DNA from 4 places in the Priestia sp. FW507-14D1A genome. Region 3 is predicted to be linked to each of the others. Evidence: riboswitches for the same ligand, from Rfam matches in the RefSeq annotation. Region 3 holds a riboswitch; each other region holds the start of a gene.
The links. A riboswitch is a leader RNA that binds a small molecule or an ion and turns the genes downstream of it on or off. The one in region 3 is predicted to bind S-adenosylmethionine.
Positions count from the first base shown of each region.

Region 1: another riboswitch for S-adenosylmethionine. It lies ahead of metK (methionine adenosyltransferase); the one in region 3 lies ahead of AC3WJG_RS02985 (BMP family lipoprotein).
Region 2: another riboswitch for S-adenosylmethionine. It lies ahead of AC3WJG_RS09585 (trans-sulfuration enzyme family protein); the one in region 3 lies ahead of AC3WJG_RS02985 (BMP family lipoprotein).
Region 4: another riboswitch for S-adenosylmethionine. It lies ahead of AC3WJG_RS10665 (hypothetical protein); the one in region 3 lies ahead of AC3WJG_RS02985 (BMP family lipoprotein).

Region 1 covers NZ_JBYSWQ010000001.1:1,526,994-1,535,238, forward strand. The annotation lists gene AC3WJG_RS08300 (tetraprenyl-beta-curcumene synthase family protein) at 1-18, opposite strand, end outside; gene AC3WJG_RS08305 (alpha/beta fold hydrolase) at 50-826, opposite strand; gene AC3WJG_RS08310 (gamma carbonic anhydrase) at 934-1,461, shown strand; gene AC3WJG_RS08315 (phosphatase PAP2 family protein) at 1,653-2,177, shown strand; gene AC3WJG_RS08320 (glycosyltransferase family 4 protein) at 2,196-3,341, shown strand; gene metK (methionine adenosyltransferase) at 3,374-4,576, opposite strand; SAM riboswitch class I at 4,709-4,826, opposite strand; gene pckA (phosphoenolpyruvate carboxykinase (ATP)) at 5,201-6,790, shown strand; gene AC3WJG_RS08335 (DUF2584 domain-containing protein) at 6,825-7,067, opposite strand; gene AC3WJG_RS08340 (alpha/beta hydrolase family protein) at 7,122-7,904, opposite strand; gene AC3WJG_RS08345 (ABC transporter substrate-binding protein) at 8,077-8,245, shown strand, end outside.
Region 2 covers NZ_JBYSWQ010000002.1:221,009-229,253, reverse strand. The annotation lists gene AC3WJG_RS09610 (hypothetical protein) at 1-23, opposite strand, end outside; gene AC3WJG_RS09605 (CotG/ExsB N-terminal domain-containing protein) at 175-582, opposite strand; gene AC3WJG_RS09600 (CotH kinase family protein) at 751-1,839, shown strand; gene AC3WJG_RS09595 (spore coat protein) at 1,971-3,062, shown strand; gene AC3WJG_RS09590 (hypothetical protein) at 3,132-3,794, shown strand; SAM riboswitch class I at 3,962-4,079, shown strand; gene AC3WJG_RS09585 (trans-sulfuration enzyme family protein) at 4,151-5,296, shown strand; gene AC3WJG_RS09580 (trans-sulfuration enzyme family protein) at 5,280-6,461, shown strand; gene yoyC (protein YoyC) at 6,499-6,765, opposite strand; gene AC3WJG_RS09570 (SIMPL domain-containing protein) at 6,828-7,487, opposite strand; gene putP (sodium/proline symporter PutP) at 7,716-8,245, opposite strand, start outside.
Region 3 covers NZ_JBYSWQ010000001.1:489,295-497,539, reverse strand. The annotation lists gene AC3WJG_RS03000 (putative polysaccharide biosynthesis protein) at 1-773, shown strand, start outside; gene AC3WJG_RS02995 (hypothetical protein) at 787-1,155, shown strand; gene AC3WJG_RS02990 (hypothetical protein) at 1,246-1,404, opposite strand; SAM riboswitch class I at 1,733-1,839, shown strand; gene AC3WJG_RS02985 (BMP family lipoprotein) at 1,915-2,925, shown strand; gene AC3WJG_RS02980 (ABC transporter ATP-binding protein) at 3,008-4,540, shown strand; gene AC3WJG_RS02975 (ABC transporter permease) at 4,515-5,582, shown strand; gene AC3WJG_RS02970 (ABC transporter permease) at 5,569-6,486, shown strand; gene AC3WJG_RS02965 (sulfite oxidase-like oxidoreductase) at 6,511-7,173, shown strand; gene AC3WJG_RS02960 (MogA/MoaB family molybdenum cofactor biosynthesis protein) at 7,207-7,719, opposite strand; gene moaC (cyclic pyranopterin monophosphate synthase MoaC) at 7,732-8,220, opposite strand.
Region 4 covers NZ_JBYSWQ010000002.1:429,651-437,895, reverse strand. The annotation lists gene AC3WJG_RS10680 (methyl-accepting chemotaxis protein) at 1-767, shown strand, start outside; gene AC3WJG_RS10675 (GNAT family N-acetyltransferase) at 971-1,477, shown strand; gene AC3WJG_RS10670 (M20 peptidase aminoacylase family protein) at 1,525-2,679, shown strand; SAM riboswitch class I at 2,742-2,843, shown strand; gene AC3WJG_RS10665 (hypothetical protein) at 2,912-3,154, shown strand; gene AC3WJG_RS10660 (M20/M25/M40 family metallo-hydrolase) at 3,625-5,238, shown strand; gene AC3WJG_RS10655 (VOC family protein) at 5,257-6,054, opposite strand; gene AC3WJG_RS10650 (CotG/ExsB N-terminal domain-containing protein) at 6,202-6,561, opposite strand; gene AC3WJG_RS10645 (GNAT family N-acetyltransferase) at 6,675-7,121, shown strand; gene AC3WJG_RS10640 (hypothetical protein) at 7,167-7,397, opposite strand; gene AC3WJG_RS10635 (MFS transporter) at 7,421-8,245, opposite strand, start outside.

The sequences.
Region 1 (8,245 bases), 1.0 Mb from region 3:
ATGAGACGGAATCTTCATTTATTTTCACCTCAATTTCTTACCGCACTTATTAAATGTGAAGATCGACAAAACTTTTCGCATATGTAAAAACGTATTCTCTTTCAGGCTCATTAAAGATTTCGTGATACAGCTGAGACCATTCTTTGTAGATTTTTTCACTTAGCTCTATTTCATCAAACCACTGCCTAACAATCAGCTTTTCAATAATTTTATCTTCTCCTGCCTGCATCACAAGAAGCGGGACATCAGGCAAACGATCGATATCTTTAAAAGCTAAGTTGACAGCTTGGATCAATTCCCGGTACCATCTTACAGAAACTTTTGTAACATACAGTGAGTCATTTTCATCTTCATCTCGAACTTCTTGGTTTCTTGTTGCTTTTTCAACAGTGAGACCTAAATCGAAAAGTTTGTTCGGCATGACTTTATTTAACCCTTTAGATAGCATATCTAAATAAGCCGGTACTTGCTCTTTTAATCCTAAACAAGGAGAGGAAAGAATCGCACCCCATATAGGGAGGTTTTTTGTCTGGAGCGTACGAATAACCGCTAGTCCTCCCATACTGTGACCTAACAGGAAAATAGGCAAATCATATTTTTGCGCTTCACGTACCCATTCTTCCACTTCATACACATATTCATCAAAGGATAGGATATGTCCTCTTCTTCTTGTTGTTAAGCCTTGGCCAGGAAGGTCTCCCATAATTACGTGCATTCCAACCGAACGCCACATCTCAATCAGCCAGCGATAGCGTCCGTGATGCTCCGCTGCTCCATGGACCATGACAATAACGCCTTTTGGATTTACTGCTTCCCATTTATGCATTTGAGTTACTCCTTCTTCCTTTTTTTGTTTACCTGCTTAAAAAACCTTTGTACACTTACATTAGAAGATTTACTACTTTTTTTCAACTAATAAAGGGAGATGATTTGATGATTTATCCGTATAAAGAAAAAATGCCTACCATTGCACCCAGCTGCTTCATCGCAGACTATGTCACGATTACTGGAGATGTCACCATTGGTGAAGAAAGCAGCATTTGGTTTAACACTGTTATTAGGGGAGATGTTTCACCTACGATTATTGGTAAACGAGTAAATATACAAGATCAATCAACACTCCATCAAAGCCCAAATGCTCCTTTGCTTATTGAGGATGATGTAACAGTAGGACATCAAGTTATTTTACATAGCTCCATCATCCGCAAACGCGCGCTCATTGGCATGGGTTCTATTATTTTAGACGGTGCGGAAATTGGTGAAGGTGCTTTTATAGGTGCTGGAAGCTTAGTGCCTCCCGGTAAAAAAATACCGCCTAATACTCTCGCACTCGGCCGACCTGCTAAAGTGATCCGAACTCTTACAGAAGAGGATTTAAAAGATATGCAGCGCATTCGTACAGAATATGTAGAAAAAGGGCAGTATTATAAGTCTATTAAGAAATCTGATTCTTCATTATAAAGGAAACGTTCCCTCAGAAAGTCATACTGAGGGAATTTTTTTAGTATCTCCACAAACTCTCCAATCATGTTCTATTCTCTCCACAATTGTAAAGAAATTTCCATATTAATTTACATCGTTTTAGTACTGCCTCCACAATTAAAGATTAAACTGAATAATAAAGACGTATTTATTGAAAAGGGAGCGACTCTATGAAAGCCAAGTTAATTCAGTATGTATACGATGCCGAATGCCGATTATTCAAAAGCGTAAACCAACATTTTGATCGAAAGCACTTAAATAGATTTTTACGTTTACTCACTCACGCCGGCGGAGCCACGTTTACCATTGTGATAGCGTGCTTGCTGTTATTTCTGCATCCTTCATCCGTCGCTTACGCTTGTGCGTTTTCTCTAGCCGTTAGTCATATTCCTGTGGCCATTGCTAAAAAACTATATCCGAGAAAACGACCTTATATTCAATTAAAACATACAAAAGTATTAGAAAATCCATTAAAAGATCATTCATTTCCATCTGGGCATACAACAGCTATTTTTTCGTTGGTTACCCCTCTTATGATTGTTTATCCAGCCTTCGCTGCTGTTCTTTTGCCTCTTGCAGTAACGGTAGGGATTTCAAGAATTTATCTCGGTCTGCACTATCCGACGGATGTCATGGTAGGCCTGATACTGGGCATCTTTTCAGGTGCTGTTTCACTGAACATATTTTTAACTTAATTGATAGGAGGAGTACTAATGAGAATTGCTTTATTTACGGATACATTTGCTCCAGAAGTTAACGGAGCTGCTAAAACACTTTATCAATTTACTCAGTACGTCAAATCAAAGCAAATTCCCATCCAGGTATTTGCTCCTGAATTTGCTCATGATCAGTCATTTTCAACGTATGTTCACCGTTCGCCCAGCATGCCGTTTTTTCTTTATCCAAACAGCCGCTTTTCATTGCCAAATGTTCTAAAAATTAAAAAGCAGCTGCAGGAATTCAATCCTTCTATTATTCATTTGGCCACTCCTTTTACAATGGGGCTTTGCGGCTCCTATTACGGGAAAAGATTAGGTGTTCCTCTTGTCGGCTCTTATCATACCAATTTTGATGATTATTTATCTCACTATGAACTTGAAAAAATGCGTGTACCACTGCAAAAATATATGAAATGGTTTTATAAACCTGTACAAAAAATATTCGCTCCCTCTGAAGTGACCAAACAGCAGCTAGAAGAACAAGGGTTTCACAACGTAGCTATTTGGTCGCGAGGAGTAAATCATAAATTATTTCATCCCCACTATGACCGCTTTGATATTCGTATTAAATATAATATTAAAAAGCCCTACATTTTAACGTATGTAGGAAGATTAGCTAAAGAAAAGAACGCTGATTTTTTAATAAAAATCGCACGATCTCTACCGGATCATATCCGGCATCAAATTCACTGGGTTATTGTAGGAGACGGCCCTTTAAAAGAACAAATGCAGCAGCAAGCATCTGAGCATATGACATTTACAGGCTTCCTTGAAGGTAAGCAACTTGCTCATATCTATTCATCATCTGATTTGTTTGTTTTTCCTTCAGAAACAGAAACCTTCGGAAATGTTGTACTGGAGTCTCTTGCTTCTGGAACTCCTGTAGTGGCAGCAAATGCAGGAGGAGTTAAACAGATGGTTCAACACGGGCGAAACGGCTACCTTTGCAAACCTCACTCCTTAGAAGAATTCAGTTCGGCTATTACAGATTTACTCGATGATTTGCATCAGCGGCTTCACTTTGGCCATGCAGCGAGGCAATACGCTCTTACTCAATCATGGGACGCCATTTTTCAGCATTTGCTTTCAGAATATGAAGGTGTCGTAGAAAAATCTGCTGCAGGTATTCAATGGGCATAAAAAAAATCTCCGTTTTCACGGAGATTTTTTTATTATTTAGCTAAAGCTTGAGTTTTTAATGCTTCCGCTTTGTCTGTGAACTCCCAAGGAAGCTCCACATCCGTACGACCAAAGTGGCCGTAAGCTGCTGTTTGCTTATAAATTGGGCGACGTAAATCAAGCATTTTAATGATGCCTGCTGGACGTAGGTCAAAGTTTTTGCGTACTACGTCTACTAGTACTTCTTCAGAAACTTTTCCTGTACCGAATGTATCAATTGAAATAGATACTGGTTGTGCAACACCAATTGCATATGCTAGTTGTACTTCACATTTATCAGCAAGATCAGCTGCTACAATGTTTTTCGCAACATAACGAGCTGCATAAGCTGCTGAACGGTCTACTTTTGTTGCGTCCTTACCAGAGAATGCACCGCCGCCGTGACGAGCATATCCGCCGTAAGTATCAACGATAATTTTACGACCAGTTAAACCAGCATCTCCTTGAGGACCGCCGATTACGAAACGTCCTGTTGGGTTAATGAAATACTTTGTATTTTCATCAATTAACTCGTTTGGAACAACTGGATTAATAACATATTCTTTTAAGTTACGTTGAATTTGCTCTAACGTTACTTCTGGGTGATGCTGAGTTGAAATAACAATTGTATCGATGCGAACAGGTTTGTTGTTTTCATCATATTCAACTGTTACTTGTGTTTTACCATCCGGGCGAAGGTAAGGAAGAATTTCTTCTTTACGTACTTCTGTTAGACGGCGAGCAAGTTTATGAGCTAATGAAATTGGAAGAGGCATTAATTCTTTTGTTTCGTTACATGCATAACCAAACATTAACCCTTGGTCTCCAGCTCCGATTGCTTCGATTTCTTCATCTGACATTTGACCTTCACGTGCTTCTAACGCTTGGTCTACACCAGCAGCGATATCAGCTGACTGCTCGTCGATAGATGTTAATACTGCACAAGTTTCAGCATCAAATCCGTATTTTGCACGAGTATAGCCAATTCCTTTAATTGTTTCACGAACTGTTTTAGGAATATCCACGTAAGTAGAAGTTGTAATTTCACCACTTACTAAAACTAAACCAGTTGTTACGCTTGTTTCACAAGCAACACGAGCATTTGGATCCTTTGCTAGGATAGCATCAAGAATTGAGTCAGAAATTTGGTCACAAATTTTATCGGGATGTCCCTCTGTAACAGATTCTGACGTGAACAGACGACGTTGTGTTGACATCAGTTTTCCTCCTTATAAATACGATACATTGTGATACGGTACTCATTCCCTTATTTTCATTACACGTTAAAAAATATAAAAAAACCTTTCCTTGTATCGAGGAAAGGTATCAAATTCTACATAAGCCTTTCACTCTTATCGATCAAGGTTGTGCCCTTGCATCAGGTTAGCACCTTATCGTCTACACAAAAAAATGACGATGGTTGCTGGGTTTCATAGGGCCTGTCCCTCCACCAGCTCGGGATAAGAGAGTATCCGTTCAAGGACATATAATACATGAAAAAGCGCTTCACTGTCAACAACATTCAAATGGAAATCATCTCTTTATGTTTGAATCTGTTTTAATGTAACATACTCAAATTCTGAAATAGTACATCTTATTAAGAATTATCACTAAGTTTGGTTAATAAGACAGATCAAAATGAGGCTTTTACTTAAAACAGCTTCACTTTTTTCGCTTCTAGCACATATACATGTGTCTAAAATAGGTATAACGTACATTTTTTTATAATACACAAACATTTTTAGTTAAATAGTATAGAATAATTAAATAAATGTGTTATACTAATTATAAATTTCAAACATTAATGAATAAATAATAGCTAAAAAAGGAAGGTAGTGCACATGAGTACTGTTGATATGTCTATCGAATTAAATGGTTTGCTTCAATTAAAAACAACAAAACACCAATTATCTGTTCCACAACTTGTTGAAAAAATTCTAGCTCGACGCGAAGGAACGCTGACTTCTACAGGTGCTGTGTCAGTCGAAACCGGAAAATATACAGGTCGCTCTCCTTTAGATAAATTTATTGTAAGCGATGCTGTGTCTTCAAAAACGGTTGAATGGGGACCTGTCAATCAGCCAATTTCTGCTCAGCGATTCGATGCGCTATACAAAAAAGTCTTAACTCACTTAAAGAAGCAGGATGAACTTTTTGTTTTTAATGGATATGCTGGAGCTGATAAAAAGTATCAGTTACCAATTCAAGTAGTTAATGAATTTGCATGGCACAACCTATTCGCTCAGCAGTTATTCATTCGCCCTTCAGCCGAACACAAAACAAATGATGATGTGAAGCCGTTTACAATTGTAGCAGCTCCAACGTTCAAAGCTGATCCTGAAACAGACGGGACGAACTCTGAAACCTTCATTATTCTTTCGTTAGAGCGACGTATTGTGCTAATTGGAGGAACTGAATACGCTGGTGAAATGAAAAAATCTATTTTCTCAGTGATGAACTTCTTGCTTCCTCAAAACAATATTCTATCCATGCACTGTTCTGCTAACGTAGGAGAAGAAGGTGACGTTGCATTATTCTTTGGTTTATCTGGAACGGGTAAAACAACGCTTTCTGCTGATGCAAACCGTCGTTTAATCGGAGATGACGAGCACGGTTGGTCAAGCTCTGGTGTATTTAATATTGAAGGAGGATGCTACGCGAAGTGCATTCAGCTTTCCGAAGAAAAAGAACCGCAAATTTTCAATGCAATTCGCTTCGGCGCCGTACTGGAAAATGTAGTGTTAAATCAAAATACGAAAGTAGCAGATTATAATGATAATAGTTTAACAGAGAATACTCGTGCCGCTTATTCAATTGACTCTATTGATAATACAGTATTACCAAGCGTTGCCGGGCACCCTACAGCTATTGTCTTTTTAACTGCCGATGCTTTTGGCGTCTTGCCTCCAATCAGCAAGCTTACAAAAGAACAAGCGATGTACCATTTTCTGAGCGGATACACTAGTAAGTTAGCTGGAACAGAGCGCGGCGTAACATCGCCACAGGCTACTTTCTCTACATGCTTTGGTGAGCCTTTCTTACCTCTTGCTCCAACAACTTATGCAGAAATGCTAGGAAAGAAAATCGATGAACATAATGTAAATGTCTACCTTGTAAATACTGGATGGACCGGCGGTGAATACGGCGTGGGAGAACGAATGAAGTTAAGTTACACTCGAGCTATGGTTCAAGCAGCCCTTGAAGGAGAACTAGCTAATACCGAAACAGTAACAGACGCTATTTTTGGTTTATCAATTCCAACTCATGTTCCGGGAGTTCCTGATGAAGTGCTTCAGCCTTCTAAAGCATGGAACGATGCAACAGCTTATAATCAAAAAGCAACTGAGCTTGCTGCTAAATTCAAAGCTAATTTCAAGCGTTTTAATGATGTAGCATCTGACATTTCAACATTAGGCGGACCTAGGGTCTAATAAAAAACCGATCGTCTTAGAGACGATCGGTTTTTTAATTAGTCGAATGTAATTTTGTCAGTTCATATGTGACAATGGTTTTTTCCTGTTCCATTTCTACCTTACGCACAATAGCAGTTCCAATACATTCTCCAGTTTTCGTTTTGTGAATGTTTAATGGAATATCTAACGGATACAAGCGATATCCTTTTTTCTCAATTTGAAAAATGTTATCCGTTACACGCTTTTCGTTGCCTTTTGTCACAATCATTGTATTTAATTCTAGCGGCATCCCCATTTTTTCTCACTCCTCACTGTTATTCTACTTGTTTTCTCTATCGTAGCATATCTTTTATTGCGCTTTCATCCACTTCGTTAACTTCTTCACCGTTTCTCGGTTTTCTTTTGGTGGAAAAGCATGTGGAAAGTTTTCGAAATACCAGCTGGTAACTTTTTTATTGGACTTCTTTAGTTTAGATTCGAGCTGATAGGAATGATCAATCGATACGTTTTTATCTTCTAAACCATGAATAAGCAAGACCGGCGGCTCGACGAGATGAGCACGGTGCAAAGGTGTCCTCCATTCGTATCTTTCAGGATATTTAGAAGGAGTTCCTCCAATCACCCGCTTCATCATTCTTCTTAAATCTTCTCTTTCTTCATATGTCAGCACCATATCCGTGACGCCTCCCCATAACACAAGAGAGCGGCTGTCGTTTTTTTCAATGGCTGTGAGTAAAGCCATCACTCCCCCTCTTGAAAACCCAAAAATATGAATGCGGTCACGGTAGACGTTAGGGAGCTGTTTCAGTAAATCGTAAGCAGCAAAAGCATCGTAACGATCATCTCCTGCAAAATCTTCGTTTCCTTCGCCTCCTTGATTTCCCCTATAGAACGGAGCCATCACAATAAAACCTTGAGAAGCAAATTGAATAAGTCGAGCAGGACGAACCGTTCCTACGTTCTTAATACCTCCTCTTAAGTATAAAAAGCCGTCATACATTCCTTTTTCTTTTGGCTCTGCGAGCATTCCTTTAATCTTAAGCCCTTGACATGCATATGTAATCACCCACAGCGCCACACGAGGGTTTGATGATGGGAAACGCTGTTTATGAAGAATTGTTCCATCTTTCATTTTTTTCCTCCATTCTTTATATAACTAGCCTGCTTTCTCCCGCTAAGGTGTACTTTCAATTGTTGGCTAATACTTCTTTGATTTTACACATAGTTATATAGGCACTCACCTTCTTCTACTTTCTTACATACATTATCATAAAATATTTTATTCTTTTAAGGAGGTTTGCTTTATGAAACAAATCAAATGGCTTTTTTCTTTGCTTGCTATTATGATTTTACTCATTCCACTAATTAGCTGCAGCAAAACAACATCTGTACAAACGGTTCGTGTCGGCGAAGTAACTCGCTCTATCTTTTATGTTCCCCAGTACGTCGCTATTTCAAAAGGCTTTTTTGAAG
Region 2 (8,245 bases), on a different contig from region 3:
ATTCGATGCTTGTTTTTTTTCATAAAAGCTCTCCTTTTCTATTTCTATGTAAAATGAATAACGCTCCATCTTAGTATATTTCCAAATGTGCACCTTCTATAAGTGGAAAAAAACGCCGAAGACATTCGTAGTTCTTCGGCGTTTTTTTGCAATAAAGATGAGCGTTTAGAGAAATTAAGAGCGGCGAGTAGAACGGCGAGAGCGGCGAGTAGAACGGCGAGAGCGGCGAGTAGAACGACGAGAGCGGCGAGTAGAACGGCGAGTAGAACGGCGAGAGCGGCGAGTAGAACGACGAGAGCGGCGAGTAGAACGGCGAGAACGGCGAGTAGAACGGCGAGAGCGGCGAGTAGAACGGCGAGAACGGCGAGTAGAACGACGAGAACGGCGAGTAGAACGACGAGAGCCGCGAGAAGAGCGACGCGTACCGCGGGTAGAACGACGAGAGCTGCGGCCAGTGCTACGAGAAGAGCGACGTGGCTTTGTTAGTGGACCGGCAGTTGGCTCTTGAAACATAAAAGATTTCAGTTCTGTACATTCTAGGGCTTCAGCAGCCTCTTTAATTTTTTCAGGTGTAATATGCAATACAAAAACCTCCTTGTCAATTGGACTAGGTCTTGCATTAATAGAATACGCGATGATGCTTGTCCTTGATATGAGTCAAAAGTGGAGTTTGCGGAAATAGTTGATGCTGCGGGGTATCATGGAGAATTTACCCTTCATATACTTTAATAATTGAAGAAAGGTGGTCGAATCATGAAGCAAAAAGAAATCCCTCAATACGCTCTGTTTGTGAATGTAAAAGATTTAAAGGAAATGCAAAGAGATATTTGGTCAGAAGAAGCGGTTCAGGCAACGATGAAGTTTAACAAAAAACGCTACGATATTGATTTGCTCCTAAGAGGCTCCCATATTCGGAAGATGAAGAAAAAGTCATATTATATTGAATTTTATTCTCCGAAAATATTTCAGCGCGCCAAAGAAATACACCTAAACGCTGAATACAAAGATCCATCGCTTATGCGCAATAAATTGTCCCTCGATTTTTTCTCTTCTTTAGATGTTTTATCTCCCCACTCTCAGTTTGTCACTCTTAAGATTAATGGGAAAAATGAAGGAATATATCTTCAGCTCGAATCGGTAGATGAACTATTTTTGAAAAAAAGAAATTTAGCGGATGGATCTATATTTTATGCAGTAGACGGAGATGCTAATTTTTCTTTGATGAGCGATTTGGATAAAAAGCCAAAAACAACTTTGTTATCTGGATATGAAGATAAAGCAGTGAGAGAAGGAGACGAGGAAAAATTAGAAAAGTTTATATTTAATCTTAATACATGGACAAATACAGAATTCGAACAGAATATTGAGAAGTACCTGAACGTCGACCGCTACTTATCTTGGTTAGTTGGTATTATTTGTATGCAGAATTACGACGGTTTTGTCCATAACTATGCCCTCTATCTAAATCATGAAAGCGGGCGCTTTGAACTGATTCCATGGGATTATGATGCAACTTGGGGAAGAGATGTAAATGGAAAAGTAATGGAAGGAGACTATGTACGTGCACAAGGATTTAATACGCTTACAGCTCGCTTACTGGCGGTGAATAGCATTAAAAAGCGATATATTCAAAAAATGAACAATGTTCTAAATAATCAATTTACAATAGAATACATGAAACCAATCATTTATCAACTGCATGATTATATTGCTCCATATGTATTAAAAGATCCTTACGTAAAAGATAACTTGGAGCAATTCTATAAGGAACCAGACCTTATGCTTTCTTTCGTAAAAGACCGAACAGCGTACATTAAAAGTCATCTTTTTGATTTTTGAATTTTACTAGACTGATAGGCAAAAGTGGAATTTAAGAATAATAGGCAAATGCAGGAAGACAATAGCTGTACATGATACGTATATATACATTATGAATGACCAATAAGGACAATTAATAAGGAGGAAAAATAATGAGTAACTATTACTACGACCAAAATCAAGACCAAACTCAAAATGCAAATCGTAGTCGCGCTCGTAAAGTTCAACAATCTGAAAGCACGGGCTACTCTGCCCACTTTAAACCATTAAAAGGGAGAGTAGTAACTGTCTATCGCGGGGGGCCTGAATCTAAAACGGGATATTTAATCGACGTTCAATCAGATTATTTAACACTTGCTCTTGAAACAAAACAAAATAACAACCAGCAAAATAATCAACCGGCGCAGCTTATTCCACAACAGCAATATACATTTATTTATTACCAGCTCGCTCATGTTAAAAGCATTACAGAGGATACAAAGTCTAATTCCGCGCAAACATTTTCTGGATTTAATAGTGAAGTAGAACTGCACAGAGCCAACACATTTGCAGGCACTTTATTATTGATGAAAGATAAACAAGTGCAAATAAATCAAGGAGGGCCAGAGAAAAAATTGGGTAAGATCCTTGATGTATTAGGCTCATTTGAATCTGCGTATGTCGTATTACTAACAGAAGATGACGGCGTCGTTTATATCAATGTAGAGCACATAAAGAGTGTAAGTGAAGTTGTAAGCAAAAATACGCCTGTTGTTCCGCAAAACCCATTATTAGTTGAAGAAACACCTGAGTATATTAAGGCGAAAAGTTTCAATGAACTGTTTGAAGAGTTTTCGCATAGATGGGTAGCTATTAACGGTGGAGGGCCAGAGGCTGTAGAAGGTGTGTTAGTTCAAAGTCGCAATGGAAACTTTACTCTTGTACAAAATAATCAAGTTTTACGTTTACAACCAAGACACGTAAAAACCATTGCCTTAGGATCAAAAGGATCTTTCAAGCAAAATGAAGAAAATTCTGAGCAAAATGGAGATACAAATGAAGAAGATTCTGTGCAAGAATCAACTACAGTAGATAAAACCGGAGGTCGCACGGATGGCCGTACTGGAGACCGTACCGGAAGACGTACAGGAAGACGTACAGGAGGTCGCACAGACGATCGCTCGGGAGGTCGCCGTACGGGTTCACGCTCTTCAACACCAGGTGAAAAAGTTATTAAAACGAAAAATTATCGTTGGAAAGCATGATGAACTGGAACATAAAAGGTGCTTATAAAGCACCTTTTCTATCATATAGGAAAAAGGAGGAGAATGAGTATGAGTATGAATCATTATATTGATAAAATTGTTGAAGTCGATATATCAGGTAAAACAACGTTTGTAGGAAAACTTGTTGATCTCGGGTTAGATGTAATGGTTTTATATAATGGACATGATTATTTGTATATTCCCCTTTTACACATACATCGCTTGCGAGAGGTTTCAGAAGAAGATTATACACCTTTACGAACCATAGAAGAGAACTTAATAGAAGAAAGTCAGCGGATTTCTTATCGTAATATTTTACAGCAGGCAAAAGGGAAATTTATTGAAATTTATGTAACGGGAGGGAAATCATTGCATGGCTATATCACAAGCGTGCTGAATGATTATCTTGTGTTTTATTCTCCAGTGTATAAAAATGTCTTTGTTTCTCTACATCATTTGAAATGGCTCACTCCTTACAGCAATGAGTTAACCCCTTATTCTTTAAGTGACAAAGAGCTCCCAGTAAGGCCCGCCTCTGCACCTTTTGTCAGAAACTTTGAAGAGCAGCTTAAAAAATATGAAAATCAACTGGTCGTATTAGATTTAGGGGATCAATCAGAAAAAATTGGCGTACTTAAAGAAGTTTCTAATAATATTGTTGAACTAATTACGGCAAATGGAGAAAGTATGTATTGGAAGTTAGCTCACGTAAAATCTGTACACTTGCCTTAGAAAAAGAGACCTCGCTTTCGTCTCTTTTTTTTATGTGCTTATCAAGACAGGTATATTGAATAAACAAATGAGATGATTTAAATTTTTTAGAAAATTATGTTGACAATAAAGAAAATCTTTATTAAAGTTAGTAACAACAAACGTTAACCACCAACAATTATATAGAACTCTTATCAAGAGTGGCGGAGGGACTGGCCCTGCGATGCCCGGCAACCATCAAATGAAACATTCATTTGAACGGTGCTAATTCCTGTGGAACATCAGTATTGTTCTAACAGATGAGAGAAATCGTGTATAAACGAACACTCTTCCATCTGTGAAGAGTGTTTTTTATTTTGAGTTAAGGAGAGAAATAGATGAAAATTGAAACTTTATTAGTTCGTTCAGGAGTAGGTCGTGATCCTTCAACAGGTTCTATTACAACACCCATTTACCAAGCATCAACATTTGCTCATCCTGCTTTAGGGCAAAGTACAGGATTTGACTATGCACGTACGGCAAACCCTACTCGTACAGCATTGGAAGAAGCAATTGCAGCTTTGGAAAAAGGAGAAGTAGGAGTAGCATTCGCTTCAGGAATGGCGGGTGTAATGGCAGTTTTGGCACTATTTAAAAACGGAGATCATTTAATTGTATCAGAGGATTTATACGGAGGAACGTACCGAGTACTAAATGAAATTTTTTCAGAGCAAGGAATTACTGTTTCGTACGTCAACACAGCCCATCTCGAGCAAGTAAAAGATGCGCTTCGTCCCAACACAAAAGCTTTATTTATTGAAACACCTACGAATCCAATGATGCACGTGACTGATTTGCCAGAAGCAATTTCGTTAGCTAAACAGCATGATTTGCTTACTATCGTTGACAATACCTTCATGTCCCCTTATTATCAGCGTCCTTTAGAGCTTGGAGCAGATATTGTGATACATAGTGCAAGCAAATACATTGGGGGTCATAATGATGTAGTTGCTGGTCTTGTAGTGGCTCGATGTAGTAGCTTAGGAGAGAAAATTCGTTTTTATCAAAATGCAGCTGGGGCAATCTTAGGTCCACAGGATAGCTGGCTGTTATTACGCGGTGTTAAAACGCTAGCGCTTCGTATGGAAAAGCATAATGAAAACGCACTGAAAATTGCAAATTGGCTTACTGCTCATGATCTCGTGGAAAAAGTGTATTACCCTGGTCTTGAAACACATCCAGGCTATGAAATCATGAAGAAACAAGCAACTGGATTTGGAGGCATGATTTCTTTTGCTGTCTCACACCCTGACATCGTGTCAGTACTTTTAGAAAATGTCAAAGTTATTACATTTGCAGAAAGCTTAGGAGGCGTGGAAAGTTTAATGACATTCCCAGCTCGTCAAACACATGCTGATATTCCGGAAGAAATTCGAAATCGTGTCGGAGTAACAAACTGTTTACTGCGATTATCAGTTGGAATTGAGCACGCAGATGATTTAATTAAAGATTTGAAGGAGGCATTTGATGCATACCAACAATAATAAACATAGATTTGGTACGAACTTAATTCATGCAAATACAGGAATTGACGGTCATTTTGGAGCGGTTAACGTACCTATTTATCAGGTATCTACATTTAACCAAGAAGATGAGACGAACAACGGCCGCTATGACTATTCTCGTTCAGGAAATCCAACTCGTGAGGCTTTAGAAAACACCATTGCTCAGCTAGAAAATGGATACGCTGGTTTTGCTTTTTCATCAGGTATGGCTGCTATCTCATCGGTGTTATCTATTTTTGAATCGGGGGATGAAATTTTAGTTTCACATGATACGTACGGCGGGACATATCGTGTATTAACACGATTATTTTCAAAGTTTGGTATCAAAACAACTTTTGTTGATACAACGAAGGTTGAGAAAGTTGAAGAAGCTATCACAAAGGATACGAAGGCTATTTATATCGAAAGCCCTTCAAATCCATTTTTACAGGTAACGGATATTAAAGCAGTAGCAAGTTTGGCGAAGGAGCGCAATCTCCTTACAATTGTGGATAACACGTTTTTAACACCTTATCTACAGCAGCCGATTGACCTTGGTGTAAACATTGTGATTCATAGTGCTACAAAATATATCAGCGGTCACAGTGACGTCATTGGCGGTTTAGTTGTAGTAAGCGATGAAAAGCTAGCAGAAGAAGTAAAGTTTGTACAAAATGCTTTTGGTGCTATCTTGGGACCGCAGGATTGTTTTTTACTGCTTCGAGGAATTAAGACATTAAAAGTTCGTTTAGATCAGCAGTTAAAAACAGCGCTGCAGTTTGCAAAGTGGCTTGAAGAACAATCTCTAGTAAGCCATGTATATTATCCAGGCTTAAAAAGTCATCCAGACCACAAACTGATTTCAGAACAAGCAAATGGATACGGAGCTATGATTTCATTCCAAGTACAGGATGAAAAGGTAGCACGACATATTTTACAAGGAGTAAAATTGGCTTCAATTGGCGTTAGTCTAGGTGCAGTTGAATCCATTTTAACGCATCCTGCAACAATGTCTCATGCAAGTATCCCAAAAGAAGTGCGTGAAGAAAAAGGAATTACTGATTCACTTCTTCGTCTTTCAGTAGGGTTAGAGGAATTCGAAGATTTAAAGCAAGACTTTAAGGCGGTTTTTCAAAGCTTAGAAGAAAAAGCGTTAATTAAATAAAGAAAAGGACTTCCATCAAGGAAGTCCTTTTTTATCGTTATATACAGCTATCTAAAAGGTTTGTGTATAGGGACGCAAGCGCAACTTTTTCATCAGAGGAAAGACTGCTGTTTAGAATTCTTTTTATGCCAAGGTGATATTTTACATACGGTGTTTGCCGGACGCGTGGATGAGTCATTTCATCTTTTAAATCTTTCATAATGGCTTCGTGAAGCTGATCTTCACTTGTCATGGCTTGTTTAGAAGCGAACGAACGGTTCAACCATAGGGTTTGATAAGCTGCTAGTAAATGTTCAGAAGTCATTGTGCAAAGAGCTCCTTTAGATTAGTTTCTTCATTATAATAATCTATAGTTTACCACAAGTATTAATACGTGTACGTAACTTTTACAGAAGCAGATACAATCAAGGACTGAGCTTGAATAGGGGGAGAGGCTGCTAATAACTTAGGCGAGGAGCCAGATGACTGATAGACAGGTCCTTCTTCGATTAAAATAGGAATTTGGTTAATAGGGAGCTGCAGCGTGTTGGCAATGGTAAAGGCCTTTTCTTTAGCGTTAAGCAAAGCTTTGCTTATCGCTTCTTGTTCATATTTATCATCATTTGTAACGTGGAATTGAAGATCTTGCGCTACGTTGGCTCCGCTTGAAAAAGTAGCGTTATAGACATCGCCAGCTTGTTTTACATCTTGTACTCTTACTCTAAATAAGTGCTGTACTTCGTATCCTGTAAGAGTCGATTTTCCATCGCTGTAATCATATTTAGGATTTATGGTGAACGAAGCTGTTTCAATTTGCTGGTCATTGATTCCAAGTTTTTTTATTTCTTGCAGCAAAGTATTTGAAACAGCTGAATTTTCTTTTAAGGCTTCTTGAACGTCTCGGTTTTCCGTGCGGGTTCCAATCGTCATGGAAATTTCATTTGGAACTGCTGAAACACTTCCTTCACCAATTACTTTAATTTCTCTATTTTGTGTATCTACGCGCAGTTGCTGTGTAGGTTCATAAGGGAAATAAGAATGTTGCATACCAAAAACCTCCTTTATTGATCTTTAGTATATATATGATAAGAAAAGGAGATTAAAAACAAAAAGAGATTGAGACATAACTAAATCAACCGCTAGAAGCACCTACATACATGAAATCTACATTCACCATACCAATAAAAAAATCCGAACGAATTTGATTCTTCATCAAGAATCAAATTCGTTCGGATCTTCCTTCAACTAACATACTTTTCTTCAGCTTCTTTTTGTTTATTTCGATTCTTTAATTAAGATTTCTTTCATTTCAATGAATTGATTTTGAACATCGTTTGACGGTTTCTTTGTTAGTAAACTTACAATAATAACAGCTAATAAGCTTAAAAAGAACCCAGGAATCATTTCGTAAAGGGCATCCTTCAATGGAGTATTTACCCAAATTAATACTGTAGCAGCACCTACAATCATCCCTGCAAGGGCTCCCCATCGAGTCATACGCTTCCAGTAAAGACTTAGTAAAATAGCAGGACCAAAAGCTGAACCAAATCCAGCCCAAGCGTATCCAACCAGCCCTAAAATCGTATCACTAGGTTTTAAAGAAAGCAAAATGCCAATAATTGCAACACCTAAAACCGCAGCTCTTCCAACCGTCACAAGCTCTTTGTCAGAGGCCTTGCGTCGGAAAAATGTTTTATAAAAGTCTTCTGTAACAGAGCTTGCCGTTACAAGCAGCTGAGAAGAAATGGTACTCATAATTGCCGCTAGTAAAGCTGCATATAAGAATCCAGTAATTAACGGATTGA
Region 3 (8,245 bases):
GACAAGCTAAAGCCGAAATAATCAACTCTGTCATTGGATTAGCTCAGATTTTAGTGATGGTGCCGATATCGCTAGCCACCGCCTTCAGCATGTCGCTGATTCCCGGCATTACATCTTCTTTTGTGCAGGGAAATTTACGAGAAGTAAAAGGAAAGATTACAAAAACGCTGCAACTGCTGTTATTTTTTACTCTTCCTGCTGCTGTGGGGCTTTGTTTATTAGGCAAGCCGGTATATATGATGATTTTTGGAGCAAAAAACAGTCCTGAAATCGGTGGAGTTGTTTTACAATGGTACGCGCCTGCTGCCGTTTTATTTGCTCTTTTTACAGTAACAGCCGCAATTCTCCAAGGAATTAATCAGCAAAAGAAGCTAATTTTAGGCTTGGGCTTAGGAATTGTTGTGAAGCTAGTATTAAACGTACTGTTGGTTTCAAGCTTAAAAGAAATTGGACCGGTTGTCGCGACTTACGGAGGGTATGGTGTATCGGTTATATATAACTTTTATTTAATTGAAAAATCCATTTCTTACCGAGTTCAATCACTGGGACAAGCTGCGTTGACACCTGTTTTATTAGTAAGTGTGATGTCAGCCGCTGTGATTATCGGCAATTATACTTCTCACTATTTTTTAGAAAATAAGCTGTCTGCATCTTCACTTGCAATTAGTACATCTTGTATTTCAATTGCTTTAGGTGCTGCCGTGTATCTAGGACTTGGCGTAAAAACAAGTTTAGGGCAATCCATTGTATTAAATAGAAGAAAAAGAATGTAAAGGAGAGAAAGTAGTGTCAAAACGATTTGTACTAACCGTAGCGGCTGGAGGATGTATAATAATTTCCGGCGCGCTGCTGCTATTAAATTGGGAAAGAGTGTTTGGAGATTATCGTCCCATTCAAACAGCAACAGCTGTATTCAAGTTAGAAGTGGGAAGTCAAGATGTAGCAAACACTACGGATTCAGATGATGCTCTTCACTATATGGTTAAAAAAGGGCATTTAGATGAATATATTCAACTGATGAATGAAAAAGGCTATGTGTTAAAAGAAAAAGATATTAATCATAACCGACTTGTTTTTAACGATGGACAAGAGGATGAGCAAATTTACTACAAGCGCTTTGCTAGGAAGTATACGATGATTGATAGAGAAGGGTAAAAGCATTCACTGAGAATAACTACATACTAAAATCATTAAAAGAAAACACCACCTTGCGAATAAAAGGTGGTGTTTTTTAGTTAGGTTATCTTATCTTAGTTTCGCTCTTGTTATACCTGTTACGACCATACTAGTAATAAAAATAACTACAATTCCAATATTGGTCGGGGTATCAAAAAAGATTTTTGAAACCGCCAAAGCGATAATGAGTCCAATAGCTACTCCAGATAATTCTTTCATCAATTTCAACGTTAACACCTCTTAAAAAATATCGCTCAGGAAAAGTCTAACATTCTTGGTAAAGTGTTTTCAATCGATAGTGGATTAACAAAAGAGATGTAATAAAAGTGCTCTGCTACACATGATCCTTCTAGAAGACTAGCAGACTTACCATAAGCGCTTTGCTAGGAGGCATACGATGATTAATTTAGAAGGTTGATCTGTATTTTAGTAGACTAAAACCGTATAATCCTATCTGTTTTTAAAGTTTTTTTGCGTAAAAAAGAAAAATAATATTGACAATTGTTAAAAAACTATTAATATTGACTATATTACATAAAACAAATAGCTATTGTTTTCCTTATCAAGAGAGGTGGAGGGACTGGCCCTGTGAAACCCGGCAACCGCTGTCTATGACAGAATGGTGCCAAATCCTTAAGAACAGTATGTTCTTGAAGATGAGGAAGAGACGTTTGGTTAACGAGCTCTTCCTTTATATAAAGGAAGAGCTTTTTTTATATTATAGGGGGAGTAAGTTAAATGAAGAAGTTTCTTATTTTAGCCGTTGCGCTTGTACTACTCGTAACTGGCTGTCAGTCAAAAAGCACAAAAAGCAGCGGAAGTGAAGAGAAAGGAAAGAAGCGAATTGCTCTTGTTTTACCTGAAAAGATTGGAGTTAACCCGTTTTTTCAACAAATGGATGATGGAGCAAAACGCGCTGGAAAGAAGTATAACATTGATATAAAGACAATTGAATCCACGGACCAAGCAGCCATTGAAAGTAATTTGCGTGCTGCCGTAGCAGAAAATTATGATTTGATTATTACATCTTCTTTTGAATCCGAAGATGCGTTGAAAAAAGTAGCTCAAGAAAACCCGCAGCGTCAATTTGCGATTATTGATACAGTGGTCGATTTACCAAATGTAAGAAGCGTTGTATTCCGTGAACAAGAAGCTTCATATTTATTAGGAGCAGCAGCAGGATTGGTTACAAAAACGAATAAAGTAGGAATGGTTGCAGCAGATGATATTCCATTATTAAAAAAATGGACGGTAAGCTTTAAAGAAGGGTTACAATCAACAAATCCAAAAGCAGAGTTTCTAGTAAACTATGTTGGAAGCTTCTCTGATCCAGCTAAAGCAAAAGAGCTTGCTATTTTACAGGCTTCAAAAGGAGCTGACTTTATTGCCGGAGCTTCAGCGGTAGGCGACTTGGGTGTATTTGAAGCAGCAAAAGAAAAAGGTTTTTATACGGCTGGCCAAGATATTGACCGTACGGAAGTAGATCCTGAGCATATCGTTTTATCGCAGTTAAAAGGATCTGATGCGGCTGCTTATGAAACGGTAGAAGCACTCGCAAATGACAAATTTAAATCGGGCGTAGTAACATACGGCTTAAAAGAAAAAGGTGTTGGGTTAACGTATGTGACTCAAGACAGCAAGACACCTCTTAATGACTTTGTAGGGCAAGATGTAATTGATCAATTAAAAGAAATTAAAGATTCGATTATTGATGGAAAAACCGTAGTAAAAGATCCGTTAGCCAAGTGAGTTGAAAAGAGAAGTCGAGTAAGGCTGGCTTCTCTTTCTTATTTTTGAAAAAATCCTAAAGTGGAAAGGAGCAATGAATGGAATGAGTGAGCTGCTGCAGTTAACGAATTTGACGAAAAAATACGGTTCGTTTTTAGCGAATGATAACGTGTCTTTTACACTGAAAAAAGGCGAGGTTCACGCGCTGGTTGGAGAAAATGGCGCTGGAAAAACGACGTTAATGAGGATGCTTTACGGAATGGAAAAGCCGAGTTCAGGAAGTATTCAGCTACATGGGAAAACCGTCTCGTTTTCATCTCCTGCAGATGCCATTAAAAACGGAATAGGCATGGTGCATCAGCATTTTATGGTTTTTCCTCATTTTACAGTGGCTGAAAACATTGTCTTGGGGCATGAGCCAAAGAAAGGCCTCTTTTTTAATAGAAGGCAGGCGAAAGCAGATGTACAGAAATTAACCGAAACGTATCAAATTTCAGTAGATGTTCATAAAAAAGTAAAGCATTGCTCGATTGGAGAACAGCAAAAAATTGAAATTTTAAAAGTGCTGTATCAAGGAGCAGAAATCATTATTTTAGACGAGCCTACCGCCGTTCTTACTCCTCATGAAGTGAAGGAACTATTAAAAACAATCCGTTTTTTAGCTTCTCAAGGTAAAAGTATCGTTATTATTACACATAAGCTGCAAGAAGTGATGGAAGTAGCGGACCGCATTACGGTTCTTCGAAATGGTAAAGTAGTCGGCGTCACAAGTAAAGAAGATACCAATGCTCACCACCTAGCCAGGCTGATGGTAGGGCGAGAATTAAAAGAGCGTCCTGCAAGAATACCATCACAAGGTACCTCTCATTTAAACGTACAAAATCTCTTTTTAAAAGGAAAAGGACAAAAAAACGTATTGCAAAATGTGTCTCTTCACGTTTCTGCAGGCGAAATTGTCGGTATTGCAGGCGTGTCGGGAAATGGACAATCAGAGCTGCTTCAAGCCATTGCTGGATTAATAGAAACAGATAGTGGCAGTATCAAACTTGGCGATGAGCACCTTACAGGGCGATCTGTGCGTGAAAGAAGAGAAGCAGGCATCGCTCATATTCCAGAAGACCGCTATATGTGGGGAGCCTCCAAAGACGATACGATTGAAGAAAATGCACTGATGGGCTATCAGTATAAACCTTCATTTTCAAAAATGGGCTGGTTAAAAAGAAAGATATTCAGTTCTAGTGTGAATGAATGGATAAACGAATTTTCGATTAAAGCCACTTCATCTAAGCAAAAAGCAGGAGAGCTGTCAGGGGGAAATCTGCAAAAATTGATTGTTGCCAGAGAGCTTGGGCAAAACACTTCTTTTCTACTTGCTGCTGAACCAACGCGAGGAGTAGATATTGGGGCAATGGAACGTATTCATGATGCCTTGATTCAAAAACGGAATAATGGCTCCGCTATTTTACTTGTGTCTTCCGAACTGTCGGAGATTATCTCCCTATCAGATCGAATTTTAGTTATGTACGAAGGCAGCGTTGTCGGAGAGCTTACAAGGGAAGAAGCAACGGAAGAGAAACTAAGCATATTAATGGCAGGAGGAACGGTAGAAGGTGATACAGTTGCAGAAACTTCTTAAATCATTAATCCAGCCGGTTATTGCAGTCATTTTTGGCTTAGCAGTAGGAGGCATTATTATTTCCTTAACTGGTGGTTCGGTTCTTCAAACATATACAGAGCTCTGGAATGGAGCGTTTGGTAATTTTTATTTCTTCACCACTACGCTGGCTCGCGCTACGCCTATTCTTTTAATTGCGTTAGGTGTCGGGTTTGCTTTTAGAGCAGGTGTGTTTAATTTAGGGGGAGAAGGACAGATGGTCGTTGGAGCGATTAGCGCAGCGATTGTCGCTTATTACCTGCCGGCTCCGGGGATAGTCAAGCTTATAGCGGCTATTGCAGCTGCCGTTGTGGCAGGAGGTTTGCTTTCTGTTTTAGCAGGCTGGATGGAAGCTGCGTTTAAAATTCAGCTCGTCATTTCAACACTTTTGTTAAATTATATCGCTGTTTTATTTGCAAGCTATTTAGCAGGCCATCCGTTTCAAGACAAAACAGGCTCAGCAGCTCTCGCTCAAACGCCTATGATTGAGCAATCGGCGTGGCTTGGAAAAGTGTTTCAAGGAATGCCTCTTCATATCGGGTTTATCATTGCTCTAGTAGGTGCGCTTCTGCTGTGGACGGTGCTTCGCTACTCTGTGTTTGGATACGAAGTGAACGCATCCGGAAAAAATTCGTTGTTCGGGGCGTATGGAGGTATTCATCAAGTAAAAGTCATGCTGCTTAGTATGTTTATTAGCGGGAGCTTGGCTGGATTAGCTGGAGGATTTGAAGTTCTTGGTTCACAGTACCGTTTTGTAGACGGTGCGCTCACTGTTCCTGGATATGCGTGGACTGGAGTGATGGCTGCCTTGTTAGCAAACTCGAATCCGATCGGCATTGTTTTTACGTCTCTGTTACTTGCCGCTTTGCAAACAGGAGCGATGGGGCTGGAGCGTAATACAGAAATTCCGTTAGAAATTGCGAGTATTATGCAAGCTGTGCTTATTCTATTTATCTCAGCAAAATTCACAAAGCAGTGGTGGAGAGCAAAAAAGAAAGGAGCTGATATTCGTGGAGCTGCTTGATTGGTCACTGTTAAATGCAACGTTGCGAATGGTTGCACCGATTTTATTAGCGGCGCTGGGCGGAATGCTTTGCGCGCGCGTAGGCATATTTAATGTAGGGCTAGAAGGTCTGATTTTGATTGGAGCTTTTAGCGGGATTGCCGGTAACTATTATACTCATAATGTCTTTTTTGCGATCATGATTGCAGCTGGAGCAAGCTTACTTTTTGCTTTGCTGTTTGGAATGATGATCGTGGTGTTTAAAGCGAACGAAATTGTTGTTGGGGTCTCCATTAATTTTTTAGCACTAGGCTTAACGACCTTTTTACTCCGGACAATTTTTCATACAAAAGGTGCTTATTACGATAAAAACATGCACGGAATAGGCACATGGGATATTCCTTTGATCAAAGACATACCTGTAATCGGCGACATTATTTCAGGACAGTCGCCGCTTGTCTATTTTGCTTTTATAGCAGCTATTGCTTTTTATATCTTCTTTTATCGAACGATTTTCGGTTTTCGGCTCCTAGCAGTAGGCTACAATCAAGTAGCAGCAAGTACGCTTGGCTTAAAAGCAATCAGATATCAGCTGTTTGCGATTGCAGCATGCGGAATTCTGTGTGGGATTGCCGGAGCACAGCTTTCATTAGGACAAGTGACGATGTTCTCAGAAGGTATGACTTCAGGGCGTGGATTTATTGCACTTGTTGCGATGATGCTCGGTCAGTCTCATCCGCTCGGTATTTTAGCATCAAGTATACTTTTTGGCTTAATGGATGCGGTGAGCACACGACTGCAAGGTTTTTCAATACCGACCGAGTTTACGATGATGGTCCCTTACGTGCTGACATTAGCGGCGATGTTTTTCTTGCGGGATAAAGGCGTCGAAACGAATCAAACAAGTCAGCAAAGTGCACGCTGATAAAAAAATAAAGAGGTGGTACCTATGAACAAAGCAGACCGTATCAAACGAATGAAAACACCAGAAATTGACCCAAAGTATGAAGGACGAGTGCCTCCGGGGCAAGTAGTAACGGAGCGCTTTCCGATTTTACATGAAGGCGACGTGCCGGAGTATAACCTAGAGGAGTGGACGCTTCGAGTGTTTGGATTAGTAAACAAGGAAGTAACGCTTTCGTACCAAGATATATTGGATATGCCGCAAACAACGGTGAAATGCGATATTCACTGCGTTACGAGATGGACAAGGCTTGATAATGAATTTACAGGCGTGCTGTTTACAGACTTCTTAAAAGCAATCGGCGTGGAGTTAAAAAGTAAATACATCATGCTGCACGGAGATAATGACTATACGTCAAATATTGAAGTGAAAGATTTACTGAAAGACGATATTCTTCTCGCTCATTCCTTTAACGGAGAGCCGCTTACAGCTAAGCACGGATATCCGCTGCGATTGGTTGTTCCGCATTTGTACTTTTGGAAAAGTGTTAAATGGCTTCGAGGCTTTGAAGCCATTGATGAAAACCATCCTGGCTTTTGGGAGCAAAACGGCTTTCATCTTAGAGGAGATCCGTTTAAAGAAGAGCGTTTTTCTGGAGAAGATTTAGGCATTCCAGAAGATGAGTGGGTACATAAAGACTATGATTAATGAAAATGCCTATGCGTGTGCATAGGCATTTTGTCAGCGCTGGCGGTTTAATTCCCACACAACGTGGCGAAGTTCAGGCAAAATCAGCTTGGTCATCGCTAGACGAACAGCACCGCTTGATCCTGGTGTAGAAAAAACGGCTTTTTCGTTAATCGTCCCGGCAATTGCCCGGCTCATAATCGCTGCGCTGCCAATGTCTTCGGTGTAGCTCAGCATGCGAAACAGCTCGCCGAATCCAACGATTTCTTTATGAATCAGCGCTTGAACGGCTTCAATCGTAACGTCTCGTTTTGTAATGCCGGTCCCGCCGTTTGTGAGAACAACGTCAATGTCCTCATCACTGCATCCGGCAAGTATCGCTTGTTGAATCGACGTTTGGTCGTCTTTTACAATTTCATAGGAAGCGACCTGCACGTCGTGTTCTTTTAGAAGTTGGATCATTAGCGCGCCGCTTTTATCGGTTTCTTTTGTACGTGTATCGGATACCGTAATGATTTTGCAGCGAACGGGCTGCGTTGCTTTGGATTTATGTTCATGTACGCTCATTATGTACCTCCTTTACGCTTCCGTGCGCTTGTAGTCACCATTTTTGCCGCCAGATTTTTCAAGCAGATACGTTTCGCCGATAATCATGCCTTTATCAATGGCTTTGCACATATCATAAACAGTTAGAGCGCAGGCAGAAGCGGCAGTTAAAGCTTCCATTTCAACGCCCGTTGAGCCTTCGGTTTTAACAGTTGCTTCTATTAATAAACGGTACTGATCATTGCTTGTATCCCAGTCAAATGAAAGGTTTACGCCTTTTAATAAAAGAGGGTGACACATCGGAATAATGTCAGACGTGCGTTTTGCTGCCATGATTCCCGCTACTTGGGCGACAGCAAGGACGTCGCCTTTTCCGATTTTATGTTCTACAATGGCTTCGTGAATTTCTTTGTTAACAAGTATGCTTGAACGAGCCGTTGCAACGCGGCGAGTGATAGATTTTTCGCTAATATCGACCATGTTGGCACGGCCTTGGTCATTAAAATGTGTAAAAGAAGACATCGGTGTTTTCATCCTTTTTCAGTAA
Region 4 (8,245 bases), on a different contig from region 3:
ATAAGCAGTTGCTAAATGTGGTTGAAACCGAGCAAGCTATGGTGGATATGGCTAAGCTGCTTCAGAAAATGACTGATCATTCTTCAAAGGTACAACAATCGATGAACAGAGCCTCTGAACATGCTTCCACTGGCAATGTTTCGGTGAAAGAGGTGACGAATCAAATGAATAAAATCTATGAATCAGTTAAGATATCCACCAGTGAAGTAAAGGGACTCGAAGATCGTTCTACAGAGATTGGACGAATTATTGACACGATTACAAGAATTGCTGAACAAACAAATCTTCTTGCACTTAATGCTGCTATTGAAGCTGCAAGAGCTGGGGAACATGGAAAAGGTTTTGCTGTAGTAGCAGGGGAAGTACGTAAGCTAGCGGAAGAATCTAAAACGTCCGCTATACAAATCAGTCATCTGTTAAAAGAAATTGAAGCGCAGGCAAAGCAGGCTTATCAAAACATGGAAGTCAATACAGAAGAAGTCACACTTGGGATTGCCACTGTCGAAGATGTAACTGAACAATTTTCCACAATCATGGAAGATGTCTTTGCTGCTCAAGAACAAATGAACAAAATGACAAGGGCAACAGGAGAGATTGATGGGTATTCGTTCAAGGTAATGGAGTCTGTCATGGGGCTTTCAGAGGTTGCCAAACAAGCAGCTGCTTATGCTGAAGAAGTAGCCGCGGCTTCACAGGAGGAATTAGCATCTATAGAAGAACTTGTAGTGTTGGCAGCTAATTTAAAAGCTACGGTAAGTGAGTCCTAAAATTTGTCTTGATATGTAACAAATACGCGCAGAAAACTGCGTGTATTTGTTTTATTTATACCCTTTATAGAAAACGATAAATAGAATTGACACGTTATAAAAGCAGTTGTATAGTGAGGCAAGGCGGCAGTCTGTCTTTTTTAATTCTTAGTAAACTTATAAGTTAAATAAAATATTTAAGCACTACATAAGGAGACGAAGAGATGAAAAATGAATTCCGTTTGGCAACAAATGACGACGCAGATAGCTTATTGAACTTAACTCTGCAAGCATATAAGCCTATTCGAGAGCTAGGCATTCCTTTCTTAGCAGCTACTGCTGATCTTGCCCTCGTTAAGAAAAATATTTCTCAAAACCTTTGCTATGTATATGAAGAAGATAAAAGAATCGCTGCAACTGTGTCTATACGAATGCCTTGGGGAGAACATCCAGGTCCGTTTGCTGTTCCGCACCTTTGGTGGTTTGCAGTAGACCCGTCGTTTGCCAGGAAAGGCGTTGGATCTAAGCTGCTGCATCTAGTAGAGGAAGAGATAATAAAAAATACGTTTAAATCACCAGGTGTGTCTTTAGGAACAGCAAAAGAACATCCTTGGTTAGTTGAGATGTATGAACGAAAAGGATATGTTCAAGATAAAGAAAAGCACCTTGCAGAAGGTTATACGACCGTATTTCTTTATAAAAAATTCAATAAGGTACACTTTTTGTCGTAAAAGATAAAGAAGTGATCCAAATTAAGAAATGTGAAAGAGTGATAAATATGACAGATCAATTACTACTAAACGAGTTAATAGACATACGCCGTGAGCTGCATCGGTTTCCAGAGCTTTCAATGAAAGAATATGAAACAACTAAACGTATTAAAAAGTGGTTAAAGCACTATGATATTTCTATAGCGGATGCATTCCAATTAGACGTAGGGGCAGTAGCAGAAATTGTAGGAGGAAAGCCGGGACCTACTATCGCTATTCGAGCTGATATTGATGCTCTGCCAATTGAAGAAAAAACCAATCTGCCATTTGCTTCTGAAGTGAACGGTGTTATGCACGCGTGCGGCCATGATTTTCATACGGCTTCTATAATAGGAGCAGCTATCCTTCTTAAAGAGCGTCAGCAGGAGCTTTGCGGCACGGTTCGATTTATCTTTCAGCCAGCTGAAGAAACGGCTTCTGGGGCAAAAATGCTAGTTGAAAAAGGTGTGCTCGAAGGAGTGGAAGCGATATTTGGGATGCATAACAAACCGGATCTTCCTGTAGGAACCATTGGTATCAAACCGGGACCTTTAATGGCAAGTGTTGATCGTTTTGAAATTGACGTCAAAGGAGTAGGAGGTCACGCGGGTATTCCTGAAAAAACAATAGATCCGATTGCTGCTGCTGGTCAAATTGTTACTAGTTTACAAACCATTGTCAGCCGTAATCTCAGCCCCTTTCAAAATGTTGTTGTCAGCATAACTCAAATCCATGGAGGGAGCTCGTGGAACGTCATTCCTGACAAAGTAACGCTTGAAGGAACGGTGCGTACCTTTCAAGAAGAAGCGAGAGAAAAAATACCGGCTCTTATGAAACGAACTGCTGAAGGGATTGGGGCAGCTTTCGGGGCTTCAGTAGACGTTAAATGGTATCCATATCTTCCTGTAGTCAACAATGATGATACGCTGGAAAAACTGGCTACTAAAGCGGCAGAGGATCTTAGTTACCAAGTCGTAGAAGCTGAACAATCGCCTGGAGGAGAAGACTTTGCCGTATATCAGCAGCATGTACCAGGATTTTTTGTATGGATGGGTACAGCTGGAGAATATGAATGGCACCATCCTTCTTTTTCATTAAATGAAGAAGCATTACTTGTAGCAGCTTCTTATTTTGCTAATCTAAGCTTTCATTTTTTGAATTCATTCCATTACCGAAAAAATTAAAATATTTTTATTTTTCTATTTACGCGGATGGAATTGTTTGATAAAATAAATTTTAAATTAAAAAGTTATCACGAGTGGACGAGAGATCTGGCTCTTTGACTCCACAGCAACCTACGAATGTAAGGTGCTCCTACCAGCAAAGCATGTGCTTTGGGTGATAAAACGGGTGAAAAACTCATTTTGCATCAAAGCAAAATGAGTTTTTTTTATTTTTCTAAAAGGAGAGGGTTTTATGGGTCATACAGCAGTTGCAGCACATACAGGAGAGAAAGCATTAAAGGAAGCAGTGAAATTATTAGGAAAGCATTATCAAGTAGCTTATCGTGAGTTAGAAACATTTTATGAAATTGTGGTCGAAAACCATGTTCGTACATATGCTGTAGGCATAGATATTAAAGATGTACAAAAAGCAAATGAACTAGAAATTTATTCATCATGCTGTTCCAAGCTTGAGCGAGTAGGCTGTCTTTTATAGAAAAAGTCTGCTCGCGCCTCTATTTTTTAAGTGGTTTTAAATAGAAAGCATGGTTTTTGACAAGCAAAGAATCTGGTGGGTATAATCAATACTCACTAGGTTTTAAAATTGATCGTAAATTGTCGAAATTTTTACACAAATTAAAGGTTACATTCGAAATGAATTGTGGTATGTTATAAAACAAGAATATTTTATGAAAGGAGCATTGAAATGGAAATGTCTCTTGAACACGGAAACGATGCAGGAAGCGAACAGCTTATTGATCGTATCCTAGACTTTTTAGAAGATGACCAAAAGTAAAAAAAAGAGTGTGCGGTGCTATCCCTAGCCGCGCACTCTTTTTTTATCATGTGTGTAAAGGCAGCGCCATACTATGATACATAGGGATAGAATGAAAGGGTCTCTGTCAAAGGGATTGACGAATGGTTTTGTTTGATAGAAAATTTAGAAAAAGGAAAGAGATGAAGGGTATGTCGAACAAAACATCTTTGTATCAAACAAAAGAACAGTTAAAAAAACTTGTAAGCGAATTGGTTTCTATACCTAGCGTGACAGGAACGATGGCAGAAGTTGAAATAGCTGAATCGATAGCGTCGTATTTATTGAAGCTGCCTTACTTTCAAAAAAACGAGCAAGTCGAGCTTCATTCAACAGGAGACGGACGATCGATTGTCACAGCTTTTGTTCAAGGGAAAAATACGAATAAAACAGTTGTACTCGTAAGTCATTACGATGTAGTGGATGTACAAGATTATGGACAGTGGAAAAAGGATGCTTTTCACGCTGATACATTAACGAGTACTTTTTATAACCATATGGAACAAGTTCCGGCGCACGTACAAAAAGATATGATAAAAGGAGACTGGCTTTTTGGCCGAGGAACGATGGACATGAAAGCAGGCATTGCCCTGCATATCAGTATGGTTGAACGAGCATGCAACGGAGAGTTTGACGGAAACATCCTGCTGCTGTCGGTACCGGATGAAGAAGTAAATTCGCTTGGGATGAGAAAAGCAGTGCCTGTTCTTTTAGAACTTGCCCGCAAACATCAGCTGGATTTTTCTCTCATGCTAAATGCAGAACCGGTGTTCAGCCGCTATCCTGGAGATCAAACGAACTATGTGTACTCAGGATCGATTGGGAAGATCATGCCAAGCTTTTTGTGTTATGGAAAAGAAACTCATGTAGGGGAACCGCTAGCTGGTTTAAATGCTAACTTACTAGCTTCTTATTTAACAAAAGAAATAGAATTAAACGTTGATTTTTGCGAAAAAGTAAGAGATGAAACGAGTCCACCTCCTACGGTGCTGATACAAAAAGATTTAAAAGAAGAGTATTCAGTTCAAGTTCCGCACTCTGCCGTTGTCTTATTTAATTTATTTATGTTAAACCGCTCTCTTAAAGAAGTAACAGATCTGCTGTTGAAATCGGCTGACAAAGCGGCTTTGAATGTGAAAAAACATTATAATAAAGCTGCTAGGCAGTACGCTGCGGGAATGGAGAGTTCATCTCTTGACGTGAACGTATGGACGTATGAAGAACTTTATACTCATGCAGTCAAACAGCACGGTGAAAAATATGTGCAAGAAATGAAAGCAGCACTTTTGGCACAAGAGGATGATGATAGAAATAAAACCATTAACTTAGTAAACTCTCTAGTTGGTTTATGTAAAGAAGCAGCTCCGATGATGGTCTTATTTTTTACGCCGCCTTTTTATCCGGCCGTTTGTTCACATGATGACCCCTTTGTACAAGAGATTTTGTCAAACGTACAGGCAACTGCCAAAGAGCAGTTCCAAGTGGAGCTAGTTGAACAAAGTTATTTTGGCGGAATTTCGGATTTAAGCTATGCTAGCCTGCAGCATCCGCTTCAAACATTTAACACGTTAGTAGCCAATATGCCGCTATGGAATAAAGGGTATCATATCCCGCTAGAAGAGCTAGAGGAGCTGAAGATGCCGGTGCTGAACATTGGACCGCTGGGAAGAGATGCGCATCAATGGACCGAAAGATTAGACGTTCAGTATTCCTTTGAAATTTTGCCTCATTTCATTTATCAAGCTATAAAAGAAGCGCAGAAATAAACATCCGCCTGCGGATGTTTATTTGTTGAATTTAAAAGAAGCTCCTTGTACGGTAATTTGTTGCGGTGTTAGAGCGTGATCCAATTCAACCAAAAATGGACGCTCTCCAACTTTTTTTAATGTATCATGGACAACACCTTGTGTTCCGCTGCAAAAAATAAGGTTTCCTCCATTGACATATAGTTTTTGACAACGTGCATCAAGCAAAGAGTCTTTGTAGCTTTCGCCAGACTGAACGTCCAGCAGTTTCGTCCACTTGCTGATGGATTCTTCGAGGTTATGTACAGCACAGTAAATGTTTTTTAGCTGCAGCTGACCAGCTTGGTGGGAAGAAAGATCCGCTAGCTTTGGCTTGCGTTTTTCTTCTGGTTCACCCCATTCAATGAAAAAAGGAAGAGGCAGGGAATCGTGATCAGCTTCAATAAAACACATTTTCCATTGAAGTCTTTCTCCATCATTGGTTTGACGAGAACCCGCTACAGGACCTTTTACAGTGACGTTCTTGTTTTCCAGCTCTTTTATCAGCAAATCCATATCATCTGTACGAAGCGCAAATCGGCCAAAATGACCAACCGGTGTATGTTCGTTAACAAGCTGCTGAATAAGGTCATTATCTGTAACGTTTTGAGCTAACGCGATATCTCTAAGCCCAAGCCATTCAATATAGCTGAGGTTAAAATAAGCCAACGTGTTAAAAGTGCCCCATTTTTCATGGATGCCGCCTTTAATGACATGTATTCCGTATTCGTTTAGTTCTTTCTGAGCTTTAATAGGGTCAGGTGAAAAATGAACAAGATGATCAAAAGATAAGTGCATGGATAGGCCTCCTTTTAAAAGAGATTCTTTCCCATTATTATACGTTGTTTTCTTTTTCAAGAGGAGTAAAACGAATGATTATGTAAAATGAAAATCTTAAAAAAAGCAAGCCGCGTATGTTTTAAACTCGACTTGCTTTAGATTCATTTAGCGACGACAGCCATGCCCCTTATAGCAGCATCCAAATGATTTATTAAACCATGGATATGAGCAGCAAGGTGAACCGCAGCGACAGCGGCGACGGCTAGAACGGTGAGTAGAACGGCGAGTAGTGCGGCGAGTAGTGCGACGAGTAGAACGGCGAGTAGAACGGCGAGTAGTGCGACGAGTAGTGCGGCGAGTAGAACGGCGAGTAGTGCGGCGAGTAGAACGGCGAGTAGTGCGGCGAGTAGAACGACGACGAGAGCGCCTGTGAAGAGCAGTTGGCTCTTGGTACATAAATGTTTCAAGCTCAGTAGAAGCAATCGCTTCTGTTGCTTCTCTAATTCTTTCAGCAGTGATATGCATATAAACACCTCCTGGCTAATTCGGTACATAATACAATATGTACAAGGAAGGCGTTTGGATATAGTGAAAACATGGAATTTGTCTAAATTTGTGAAAGAAATGGAGTGGTTTTCATGCTTCAAATCCTCGAACATCAAAGAGTGGATATCGCTCTTCAAATAGTAGCTGTACAAATAGAAGCTTATCAAGAAGAAGCAAGGCTCATTGGTTTTTCAGATATTCCTCAGCTTACAGAAAGCAAAGAAGATATTATGAAAAGCAAGGAAGTGTTTATGGGAGAAATGATTGAAGGTAAGCTAGCAGGCGTGCTGTCGTTTGAAAAAGAAAATGAGCGATTAACGATTTGCCGCCTTGTTGTGCGTCCTCATTACTTTCGGAAAGGAATCGGAAGCCGTCTTTTAACACATGTACTTCAAAGATATTCAAAATGTGAATGTATGGTGTCTACAGCCGAAAAAAATACACCTGCGATTAAGCTATACGAAGCTCATCGGTTTTCAATTATAAAACGTACTGCAGCTGCTGATAATCTTGTGTTAGTAACGATGAAAAGAGATTGAGACATAGCTAAATTAATCCAAAGAACAATAAATGAACCACATGAGCTAGTAGAAATCGGCTGTTGATTTTCCTGCAAGACTTCGCTTTCCGCGGGCGGGCGCTGCGCCTTCTCGTCGCTTCCGCTCCTGCGGGGTCTCCTCTCTTCCGCTTATCCCGAAGGAGTCTCCGTCTTGCTGTTCAATCAACACAGCTAGCATACTCATAACAATAAAAAAATCCGAACGCGTTGGATTCTCCAGCAAGAATCTCGATTCATCGTTCGGATCTTCTTTCAACTAAAATAATATTGTCCCAGCCTCTACGATGAGAGTGTTTGCTCAGAATAATCTAGAGCTGTATGGCGCTGAATCAGCAGTAAAGCAGCTAAAGTGACAACCGCTCCAATAATAAAAGGCAGCGTCATATTGAGTTTAAAGGCAAATGCACCAAGCAGAGGCCCAAAAATACGCCCTAAGCTATCCATTGAGGCGGTTAACCCCGAAGCAGAGCCATATCCTACTTTGGTTCTCATTGTAATTAATGAGAGGACACAAGGACGAATAAGGGCATTACCTGCTGTAAATATGCACAAAAATAAGGTAGCATTAACGGCACTAGAAGATAACAAAATAGACGTAAATCCTATTGCTGAAACCAATAAGCCAATGGCCATCAGCTTTTTTTCATTTCCTTTTTTAAATCGCTGCAGCACACCGCCTTGAATCAGCGCTTGAGTTAAACCGCTCGCCATAAACATCCATCCGATTGTCGTAGGAGTAGCATTGATTTTCGCTATTTGAAAAAATTGAAAAGTAGCTTCTAAACCAGCGAGCGTAAAAGTCGCTAAAAATGAAAGAACATATAAATACTTCATAGCTCCTTGAAAATCTGACGTGAAGTCATGCCATCTCGATGTCTGTACTTTATCAGCAGATTCTTTTCGTAAAGATTCTTTTAACGTAAAGAATGAGAACGCTGTCATAATCAGTGACAAGATACCAGAGATAACGAAGGGGAAAAACAAGCCGAAAGATGAAAGGACGCCGCCTAATGCCGGTCCAAAAATAAAGCCTAAGCCAATCGACATTCCTAACAGTCCCATTGCTTTCGTGCGGTTTTCTTCATCTGTACTATCAGAAGCATA